DNA from 3 places in the Peribacillus sp. B-H-3 genome. Region 1 is predicted to be linked to each of the others. Evidence: riboswitches for the same ligand, from Rfam matches in the RefSeq annotation. Region 1 holds a riboswitch; each other region holds the start of a gene.
The links. A riboswitch is a leader RNA that binds a small molecule or an ion and turns the genes downstream of it on or off. The one in region 1 is predicted to bind cyclic di-GMP.

Region 1 (3,281 bases):
GGAATTCCTCTTCTTCCGTTTTAGCTGTACCAGTCATTCCGGAAAGCTTTTCATACATACGGAAGTAGTTTTGGAATGTGATTGTCGCAAGAGTCATGCTTTCGTTCTGGATTTCCAGGCCTTCTTTTGCTTCAATAGCCTGGTGCAGCCCTTCACTATAGCGGCGGCCCTTCATTAAACGGCCGGTAAATTGGTCAACAATGACAATTTCGCCTTCCTGCACCACATAGTCGACATCAAGGTGCATTGTTACATGAGCCTTTAATGCCTGGTTAATATGATGGTTCAGGGTAATATGATTGATATCGAACAGGTTATCAATATTGAAGGCTGACTCAGCACGGTTGATTCCTTCTTCCGTAAGCTGGACACCTTTCGTTTTTTCATCATACGTATAATGAGTATCCTTTACCAGCGTTCGGACAAAGGCATTCGCCTGGATATACAGTGCGGTTGATTTTTGTGCAGATCCGGAAATGATAAGCGGTGTACGCGCTTCATCGATCAGGATGGAGTCAACTTCATCGATTACTGCATAATGAAGCGGACGCTGAACCATTTGCTCTTTATACAGCACCATGTTATCACGAAGATAATCGAAGCCAAGTTCATTATTCGTGCTGTAAGTAATGTCTGCCTGATACGCTTCCTGCTTTTCTTCCTGTGATAGGCCATTTAGATTCAAGCCGACAGTCAAGCCAAGGAATTCATAAAGCTTGCCCATTTCAGCAGCATCACGGCTGGCCAGGTATTCATTGACCGTAACTACGTGAACGCCTTTTCCAGTGATCGCATTCAGATATACTGGCATAGTGGAGGTTAGAGTTTTACCTTCACCGGTTTTCATCTCAGAGATATTCCCGTCATGAAGGGAAATCCCCCCCATCAGCTGCACATGGAAAGGATAAAGCCCCAATGCACGCTTGGCCCCTTCACGCACAACAGCAAACGCCTCAACAAGCAAATCGTCCACCGTTTCGCCGTTTTGGTAGCGCTGCTTGAATTCTTCAGTCTTTGCCTTAAGTTCGCTGTCAGAGAGAGCAGCCGTCTCCTGTGCAAGACCCTCAATTTGATCAGCTATACGCTGAAGCCTCTTCACGTCTCGTTTGTTTGGATCAAATACTTTGTTTAATATATTAAGCATTCATTAACGCTCCTCTTTATCGATAGAATCAATAATACTTGCTGACTTAATGATAGATTTGTTATCTCAACTTTCCTGGCGGTAAAGCCAAGTCATTTTTAATTTTGAATGGGAGTGCGGCATGAAATGGAAGTAAAAGGCTGACATGCAGTCCCTGTTTCCTCATTCTCTTAACAGCCGCGCTTTATGGGCTGCTTTTAAAAAAACTGCCTAATAAGCCCACAATTAATATTACCATTTCTATATGGCAGGTACAACTTACTGTATTTGAATAAAAGATGGATAATATAGCATTAATGCTGTTAAAATGTAAATAGACTAGATTAAATAACATATATATGATAAATAAAGAAAAAGTTTCAGGATGTGGTGACATGATCGGAATCCGCGTGAGAAGTTTAAGAGAAAAAAGAAAAATGTCCATGACAGAGCTCGCAGACAAAGCAGGAGTGGCAAAATCGTATTTAAGCTCGCTCGAAAGAAACCTGCAAACCAATCCCTCTATTCAATTTCTCGAAAAAATAGCTGCTGTGCTGGGGGTGCCCGTAGACTCACTTTTGCATGATGAGCCTGACACAGAAAACCTGGATGCCGACTGGCTGAATATCATTCAGGAAGCCATGGATTCAGGAGTGACCAAAGACCAGTTCCGCGAATTTATTGAATTCAACAAGTGGAGATTGAAAAAAGAAGATGAATAAGGATCCTAAGCAGGAACCAAAAGCAATTTAAGTATGTAATATAGAAAGAATTCTTCAAGACAAAGCCCTTAAACAACCGGTAATATTACCGTATGTTTAAGGGCTTTCAAATTACATCAGCTTTCTGTATATGTATTTTCACAAATTTTCGGCCCGCCTTGATTGAATAATGATTGCTTTGATAAGAGAAATTGCCTGATATCGTCCTTGTTAATCCCAATTAATTTAGCTTCCTTAATTAATTCAACCCACTCTAGATCCAATACAGTCTTTCCCATCATTAACCTCCCAAAATACCTTTGTATTTCAGGCAGACCGGCCGCCATAGCATTATTCCACCCTTAGACCCGTGACTTTGCGTCCCTATCTTTCAATAGGTTTGCCTTTTTCTGCATTCATATAAAAAATCAGCTAGTTTTCTTATTATAATAGTTAAGCAGGTTAACCTATGCTGTTTCTTGTCGATTATTTTAGGAATTTTCCAACTATTTATTTACATTTTATACTAATTTTTAACAAAGAGTATCTTTTAACTGGGGGGAAATGCGCTTATAATACATGCAGCTGCACCGCATGTCGAACAATGAGGTTTTTCGTTTATTTGCTTCCTGAAGTGTAATTCTTTTTAACAGATTCATATTTATGCTGGCTGTTTTCTATTGAAACAGCCTGGAATAGCTTTTGATCCGTTAAGTCTGCCCCGCACACCGGGCAGAGCCATTGGCCATCACCCGCACTGCTAAAAGATGGCCTGTGGCATTTATAGCAATTTTTCCGGTACATACTGACAACCCCTTCATCGTTTAATCACTTTCTCGTTTTTTGCGTTTCTGCAGAATAAGCAATGTGCCTCCTGAAATGGTCAAAAATACTCCAGCCAGCAGGATGTTGTAAGTATCAGAAGCTGTATCCGGAAGCTTTTCTCCCGTTTGGTTATGGTCAGCATGCTTTGTATCCAAGTTTTGCGGCTGTTCAGGTATGCTCCCGGAATTATCGGGAGTATTGCCAGGTTGATGCTGAGGGGCGCCAGGATCATTGTTATCGCTTGGCGGCGGTGTTACAGAAGAATCCGGCTCTTCAGCATAAAATTTAAATAGAGCTTCAGCTGCAGAACCTTGGAACTCATTCCCCAGTTCTTCAGGCATCTTTACGGTATATTTTAGAGTTTCAGATTGGCCGCTTTTTAAGAAGCGAGGAGGAAATCCCTTAAAATCAGCTAATTTCCCTTTGTATAAGAAATGATTATTCTTGTCTTGAACGGATAATGTCAGGTTTTCAAATAACTCTTTTTCCGAATGCTTTTTTTCAACAAAAGAATAATAATTAAAATCCCTTTTCCCCTCGTTGCTAATGGTAATTTCACGAGGCATCCAGTCACCTGGCTTTAAATTGCCTACCTTAAATAAAAATTGATTAGGGTTTGTTTCAATATCAAT
Region 2 (3,281 bases), 2.0 Mb from region 1:
TTATAAATTATTATTGGTTGATTTAAACCATAGAGGCTGGGATTTCCAGGAGGACATATTGAACCTGGTGAAACTCTAGATGAGTGCTTTAAACGGGAAGCACTGGAAGAAGGTTATGTTGAAGGAGAATGTAAGTTATTAGGACATATAATAGTTGACCATAACGAAAATCCATTATGGACAGAAAGTAGTCCATATCCTAAAAATGGTTTTCAAGTATTCTAAAAAATGAATATCATAAAACTGCTCGATTTGAAGGTAAATATGAATCTGCTCAACAAATGTTTGTAAATCCCAATGATGTTTCCTCATATTATCACAAATGGCACATTCTTTATCAGGAAATATTGGATTGTGCTATACAATAGCAAAGACCTTCTAATCACGAAGGTCCTTTTATTCTTTATATTATCAACAATATTCATAGCCTTTTATTTAAAAATAAAAAGAGGAGCAATTTAACTTTCCAGCCTCCTCTTTTGCTACATTTCTAAGATTTAATATCTTTTTAGAACAACATATAACGCTAAGCTTTAATCAACATTTTTAAGATTTGTTGACTTTTTGTCTTTGCGTCTATTTTTACAAACTAAAATATAATTATCCATCTATGGTTTTGCTTTCTTCGATTAAAGAGAATAAGTTTTGATATTGTTCCTTCCATTTTCTTTTACATGGTATAAAGCATTATCAGCCTTTCTCATTAATTCATGTCTTGTCGTTCCATCGATTGGATAAAGAGCGATTCCAATACTGGAAGTTGTTTTGAAGACATAACCATCAATATTCCAGGGTTCTTGAAGAGAGGAGAGAATACGTTTGGCTACCTTTAACACATCTTTTTCCTCTTCAACATCTGTCAGAAGGATAGTGAATTCATCTCCACCCTGTCGTGCAAGCGTGTCACCTTCTCGCAGACAGTTTTTTACTCTGTTGGAGAATTGCTTTAAAAGTTCATCCCCTATGTCATGTCCTAATGTGTCATTAATGTGTTTGAACTTGTCCATGTCCATATACATAACCGCTATCTTACGCCCATATCGCTCTGCTTCTTTTAAGGCTTGTTTTAACCTCTCTTTAAACATTCTTCGATTTGGTAACTTGGTTAACGTGTCATGATATGCCATATAGGATAATTTTTCTTCATACATTCTTCTCTCTGTAATTTCTCTGGATACCACTAAGAAATGGTTAAAACTATTTTTAATGTCAAAGACTGGAGTCACTTTTCCCTCCAGCCATATCCAATTCCCTTTTGTATCTTTAAATCGGTACTCAATCACACCGCCTTCTTTTGTCCTTGCCATTTCATCTAATTGACTACGCACTTTAAGAAAATCTACTTGGTGCATCCAATCTCTTGCACGATTCCCTTCATACGCTTCCGATGGGAAACCTAACACCGAGACATGAGATGGAGAGGCATATCGAAAGAAACCATCCCATTCAATGACACATACTAAATCCGTCATATTTTCTGTAATTAGCCGATACTTTTCTTCACTTTGACGAAGAGCTTCCTCTATTCGTTTTCTACTGGTAATATCATGATACATCATCAAAAATGCTGGATTTTCTTTATGTAGAATCGTAATTCCTGTCACTTCTATATCAATTTGAGTCCCATCCAGACGAATAACTTTTTCTTCAGTGGGAGCGATAGGTATACCCAATTGCGACCATTCTTTAATTCGCCTTTCAATGATATCAACCGATGTGGGATGAAAATAATTCGTAATTTTTTTTCCAAACAGTTCTTCTATAGACTTAGCACCTAATAGGTTAATACATGCTGGATTTACATATTGAATTACACCTGCTTGATACACGACAATGGGTTCTGGAGAGTATTCTACTAATTTCTTATATTGTTCTTCACTTTGTTTTAGAGACCTTTCCAATTGTTTCTGCTTAAATAATAAATCCATTGCTATTTTCCTCCTATGGTAACTCAGCCGTCCTTACAAATGCTAATCCTATGGTAACTCAGCCGTCATTAGCATTGCCTTAGACCTGGAGCTTTGCGTCCCTGACTTTCGTACAGGTTTGCCTTTTTCAAGGATTCTTTTCACCTTCTTATCTTTGAAAACGCCAAAACCATGAAAAATTGAGAATTATTTTATCGGCAAAATCACATGGATCGTTGTTCCTTTGTTTACTATACTCTCGATTATTAAAGTTCCACCATGTTCTCTGACTATCTTTTCACATATCAACAAGCCTAATCCAATTCCTTTTTCTTTGTTACTAAAGTAAGGTTCACCAACATGTTTTAATCGTTCTTCTGAAATACCAATACCCTGGTCAATAATACAAAATTTGATGGATTTATGAGAGTGACGTATCGAGTGAATGGAAATAGTCCCTCCATTTAGCATGCCTTCTATCGAATTCTGAAGAAGATTGATAACAACCTGTTTTATTTTGTTTTCTTCACAATGGATAGATGGTAGGTCATCCTCATACTGTTGTAAAAATTCTATGTTTTTCATAAGGGCTGGTGATTCAAATTGTTCAACAGTTTGTTGTAGAAGAGTGTTTACATTTACTTTCTTTTTTTCTGTTGATGGAGGCTTCGCAAGATTAAGAAATTCTCCTACAATGCTTTCTAATTTATGAATCTCAGATAATATTAAGTTTGTATAAGGACTATGTTGAAGTAACTGAACAAATCCCTTAATAGAGGTCAGTGGATTCCGTATCTCATGGGCTACTCCAGCGGCCAACTGTCCCACAACAGAGAGTCTTTCCGTTTTCCGTATGGCTTCTTCTGCTTTCCTGCGTTTCGAGTTATCACGAGCTACCACAACCAGACTTTCTACTTTCTGATTTCCATCTATTACAGGCGTTCCTTGAGCCTCGAGGTAAATCCAATTCCCATTCGCATGTTTATATCGAAAATCAACATAAAAGGATTTTTTAGTCAAAATAGAATGGTCGTATCGATTGAAAATACGAGGAGAATCATCAGGGTGAATCCAATCAAAGACTCTATTCCCTTCTAAATCATTTGGCGAATAGCCGAGTACCTTTTGGTGTGATGGAGAGGCATAGCGAATGTTTCCTTTTGTATCGATTACCTCGATTAAGTCCAGCGTATTTTCCGCAATCAGACGAAATTTCGCCTCACTTCTTTGTATAGCTTCTTCATTTCGTTTCCGTTCAGTGATATCGTGATACATCATCAAAAAAGCAGGTTTCCCCTCGTGACTAATGGTAATCCCTGTGACCTCTAAGTGAATTTGAGTCCCATCCACCCTTATAATGGTTTCTTCTGTTGG
Region 3 (3,281 bases), 140 kb from region 1:
TTTCATAATAATCTTCCCCCTCCTTAAATCTTAAATTTACCGACAAGCTCTTGAAGCTCTTCGGCTGTCTTTCCTAGAGAATTTGAGGTTGCTTTGATTTCTTCCATAGAAGAAAGCTGTTCATAAGTAGCGTCAGAGACACGTCCCGAGAATTCCGATGTACTTTGGGCGGTAGTTTTCATTTCATTTACCGATGCTGCAACTTCTTCTGATGATGCAGAAATCTGTTCAGAGGCTGCAGATACCTCATGAATCTGCATGGCCACCTCTTCTGCAGAATCTAAGATACGCTTGAATACTTCACCAGCTTCATTTGTAAGCTTCAAACCTGCTTCAACATTTTCTTCTCCTTTTTCCATAACAGAAATGGAGGAAGCAGAATCCTGCTGAATATCCCTGATCAGCTCCGTAATTTGAGTGGCTGAACTTGCAGATTGCTCCGCCAGTTTTCTTACTTCATCTGCAACTACCGCAAACCCCTTGCCATGTTCTCCTGCCCGGGCAGCCTCAATGGCAGCATTCAGGGCTAATAAATTGGTTTGATTGGCAATGTCAGATATAATCCGGACAAAATCATCTATTTTTGTTGTATTGTCATTTAGCTTGATAATCGCGCTGCCAATTTGATTCACAGAGGTATTGATCAGGCTCATCTGCTGAATTAATCGCTGAATAATATGGTTTCCATCCTTCGCCTCACGTGAAGTAAGCGTGGAAGACTCTGAAACTATAAAGGATGATCCGGCAATTTTCTGGATTCCGTAGGCAGTTTCTTCAATAGCAGCTGCACTTTCTTCGGTCGTCCTTAATGTAATTTCATTGCCCTTTGCGACCTTCGCCACATCATCTGAAACCTTCATTGAATAATCATACGTTTCAGATGCGTTTGCTGAAAGTTCTTCTGCAGAGGCTGCAAGATAGCTCGAAGTGTCATGAATATTGGTTATCAGCCCATTTAAGTTTTTCACCATCTCACCGATGGATCCTGATAGCCTGCCCACTTCATCGCTGGATGCTGCGGCCATATTGATATCCACCGTCAAATCTCCTTTTGCGATGCTATCTGCAATGCCAACCATTTTTTTCAAAGGCCTAAGGAGCCTGTTTATTACAAAATAGAGCAGTGACATCATGACAATCAGCCCGCCAATGGAGATGAGGATCTGATTTACTATAGAGGAATTTAAAGATTTATTTATGTACTCTGCCGAATAGTCAATTCCCAATACAGCAATTGTTTCACCGTTATAGGTAACAGGTGTAAATACTGTTCTCCAAGTGCCGAAGCTGTCCTTAAAGATATCCGTAACCTGAGGCTTGCCTGTTGAAATTGCAAGTTTCGCTGTTTTTAAATGGATGGGGGCAATATCCTTGAATAATTGGCCCGGCTTATAAATTTCATTTAAGTCACTGGTATATCCAATTGGAGCAAATCCGCCCTGATCCGGTTTCCAAATATAGCTCCAGCTCATGATTCCCTGTTCTTTTTTTATCGAATCAAGCTCTTTTTGGACATTCTTGAACACAAAATTATCCGGACTTGAAACACTGAGAAGCTGATGTATCTGTTCAGGATTCAAGTTCTTTTCTGTAAGCATGCCGACACTGCTCAGTTCATGCTGTAAATCTTCCTGCATCTTATGCTTTAAACTGTAAATGCTTGTGCCAGAAAGTATTCCCGTTAAAATCAGCACAGTAATAAAAACAATAATTAAAATCTTGTTCCGGAGTGAAAGCTTTTTTATCATAAGTTTTCTCCTTTTTTTAATTTGAGGTTCCTGGCCATCTTTAGCCATAAAAAAACACACCTGTTTACGGTGCGGTACAAATTAAAAACTAAAATGTACGGCAGCCCGGCTGTCTTAGCAGTTTAACTGCCTTAGATCCGCGGCTTTGCGTCCCCATCTTTCAATGAGTTTGCCCTTGGCTAAATATCTATAGATTTTTTTAAACGTACCCTATTCCCTCATGTACAAATACTTATATCGGAAACAAACAATAAATATTAACTCTCATTTCAATATTTATATAAATTTCCCACAACTTCCATAAAGAACCTTACTGACTTTTACAGCAAAAAAATAACTTTGAATGAATTCATTGACGATTATAAGATGGCTTGTACAGCAAGGGTATCGATATCAGCGCATAAATGACGGCCAGTTTGATTAACTGGCCGATAGTGTGTATCCCGGAGTGCGGGATCTTTAATTTTCTTTTTGCTCTCCATTTTCTTTTTCTGCACCCTGGGCAGCATTTTTTTCTGCTGATTGTTGTTTAATCTGCTCACGTAAATTTTTCCGTAAATAATCACGCAATTGCTCTGTTCTTTTAATTCTTCCCATCGTCACTGCTCCTTCCATAATCATTTCATCATTAGTATATTATCCCGTTCTCCATTTCGTGTGGACAATATCCAAATTTTCTAATAATTATTCACAAAGGAAGCATTGCATCACTGATTTGTTTTTCCTGATGAAAACCCCTCGAATAGCCGCCCTCCATGTGGTCTTAAGACATTCTCAGTTAGAATAAGTACCCTATTTTTTTCATTATATTGATAAAACGCATCGAAAGCATCAACAAAGGTTTTCGCAAATTGAGCATCAAATTGTTTTAATGACCGGACAATCCACTTAGAAGAGCCGATCCATTTCCCGTTTGTTCTCAGCACAAACTCATGAAGAAGGCCTGCCAAAGTATTCGCTGAAAAAATCGCTTCTCCCCGGTCAGCTGCCCCAATGAAATCATCCAATGCATCGGTTATAAAGTACCTTTTTACATCAATGGTTTCTTTGCTCCAACGCTTCGGTCCTTGTGCTAAAAGCTCTTCAGCCTCTTTTTTCATTGAAGAAACGAACCCCTCATCTTTTAGGACGATTCCTTCTGAAACCATTTTTGGCAGGCATGGCTTTGCCCTTTCGCAATCGCTTTTAACATACTGCTGATAGGATGTTAAATTGTGCACAAACACTTCAACAGGCCATCCATTTTCAAATATAGATTCCCTGTAAGAAGATGGGACAGTCTGATCAATGATCACAATATCTAAATCAGAGGTACCAGTCTCTTCTCCGCGGACTACACTGCCTGCAAGAATGGCACCCTGGCAGCCTGCAAAATATGAAGCAACAAATTCCCTGGCCGCATCAATCGGTTTTTTCCTTAATACATTCCCCACATTTCATTTCCCCTTTTGTTTTTCAGCCAATGAAAAGGATTCGAACTCCACTCGTTTTGTTGTTTCGTATTCGGCTATTTCTCTTTGATTCAATTCAATT

Region 2: another riboswitch for cyclic di-GMP. It lies ahead of ACN6MY_RS13020 (diguanylate cyclase domain-containing protein); the one in region 1 lies ahead of ACN6MY_RS00040 (anti-repressor SinI family protein).
Region 3: another riboswitch for cyclic di-GMP. It lies ahead of ACN6MY_RS22625 (methyl-accepting chemotaxis protein); the one in region 1 lies ahead of ACN6MY_RS00040 (anti-repressor SinI family protein).

Annotation. Positions count from the first base shown of each region.
Region 1 is NZ_CP183879.1:5,064-8,344, forward strand. Features, by position in the region: gene secA (preprotein translocase subunit SecA) at 1-1,144, opposite strand, end outside; gene ACN6MY_RS00035 (helix-turn-helix domain-containing protein) at 1,519-1,845, shown strand; gene ACN6MY_RS00040 (anti-repressor SinI family protein) at 1,962-2,126, opposite strand; cyclic di-GMP riboswitch class I at 2,152-2,239, opposite strand; gene ACN6MY_RS00045 (hypothetical protein) at 2,443-2,628, opposite strand; gene ACN6MY_RS00050 (TasA family protein) at 2,649-3,281, opposite strand, start outside.
Region 2 is NZ_CP183879.1:2,622,320-2,625,600, reverse strand. Features, by position in the region: partial or broken gene ACN6MY_RS13025 (NUDIX hydrolase) at 1-368, shown strand, start outside; gene ACN6MY_RS13020 (diguanylate cyclase domain-containing protein) at 630-1,928, opposite strand; cyclic di-GMP riboswitch class I at 1,978-2,061, opposite strand; gene ACN6MY_RS13015 (EAL domain-containing protein) at 2,115-3,281, opposite strand, start outside.
Region 3 is NZ_CP183879.1:4,532,813-4,536,093, forward strand. Features, by position in the region: gene ACN6MY_RS22620 (3-oxoacyl-ACP reductase family protein) at 1-6, opposite strand, end outside; gene ACN6MY_RS22625 (methyl-accepting chemotaxis protein) at 24-1,748, opposite strand; cyclic di-GMP riboswitch class I at 1,845-1,932, opposite strand; gene ACN6MY_RS22630 (hypothetical protein) at 2,208-2,345, opposite strand; gene ACN6MY_RS22635 (nucleotidyltransferase domain-containing protein) at 2,456-3,181, opposite strand; gene ACN6MY_RS22640 (diphthine--ammonia ligase) at 3,185-3,281, opposite strand, start outside.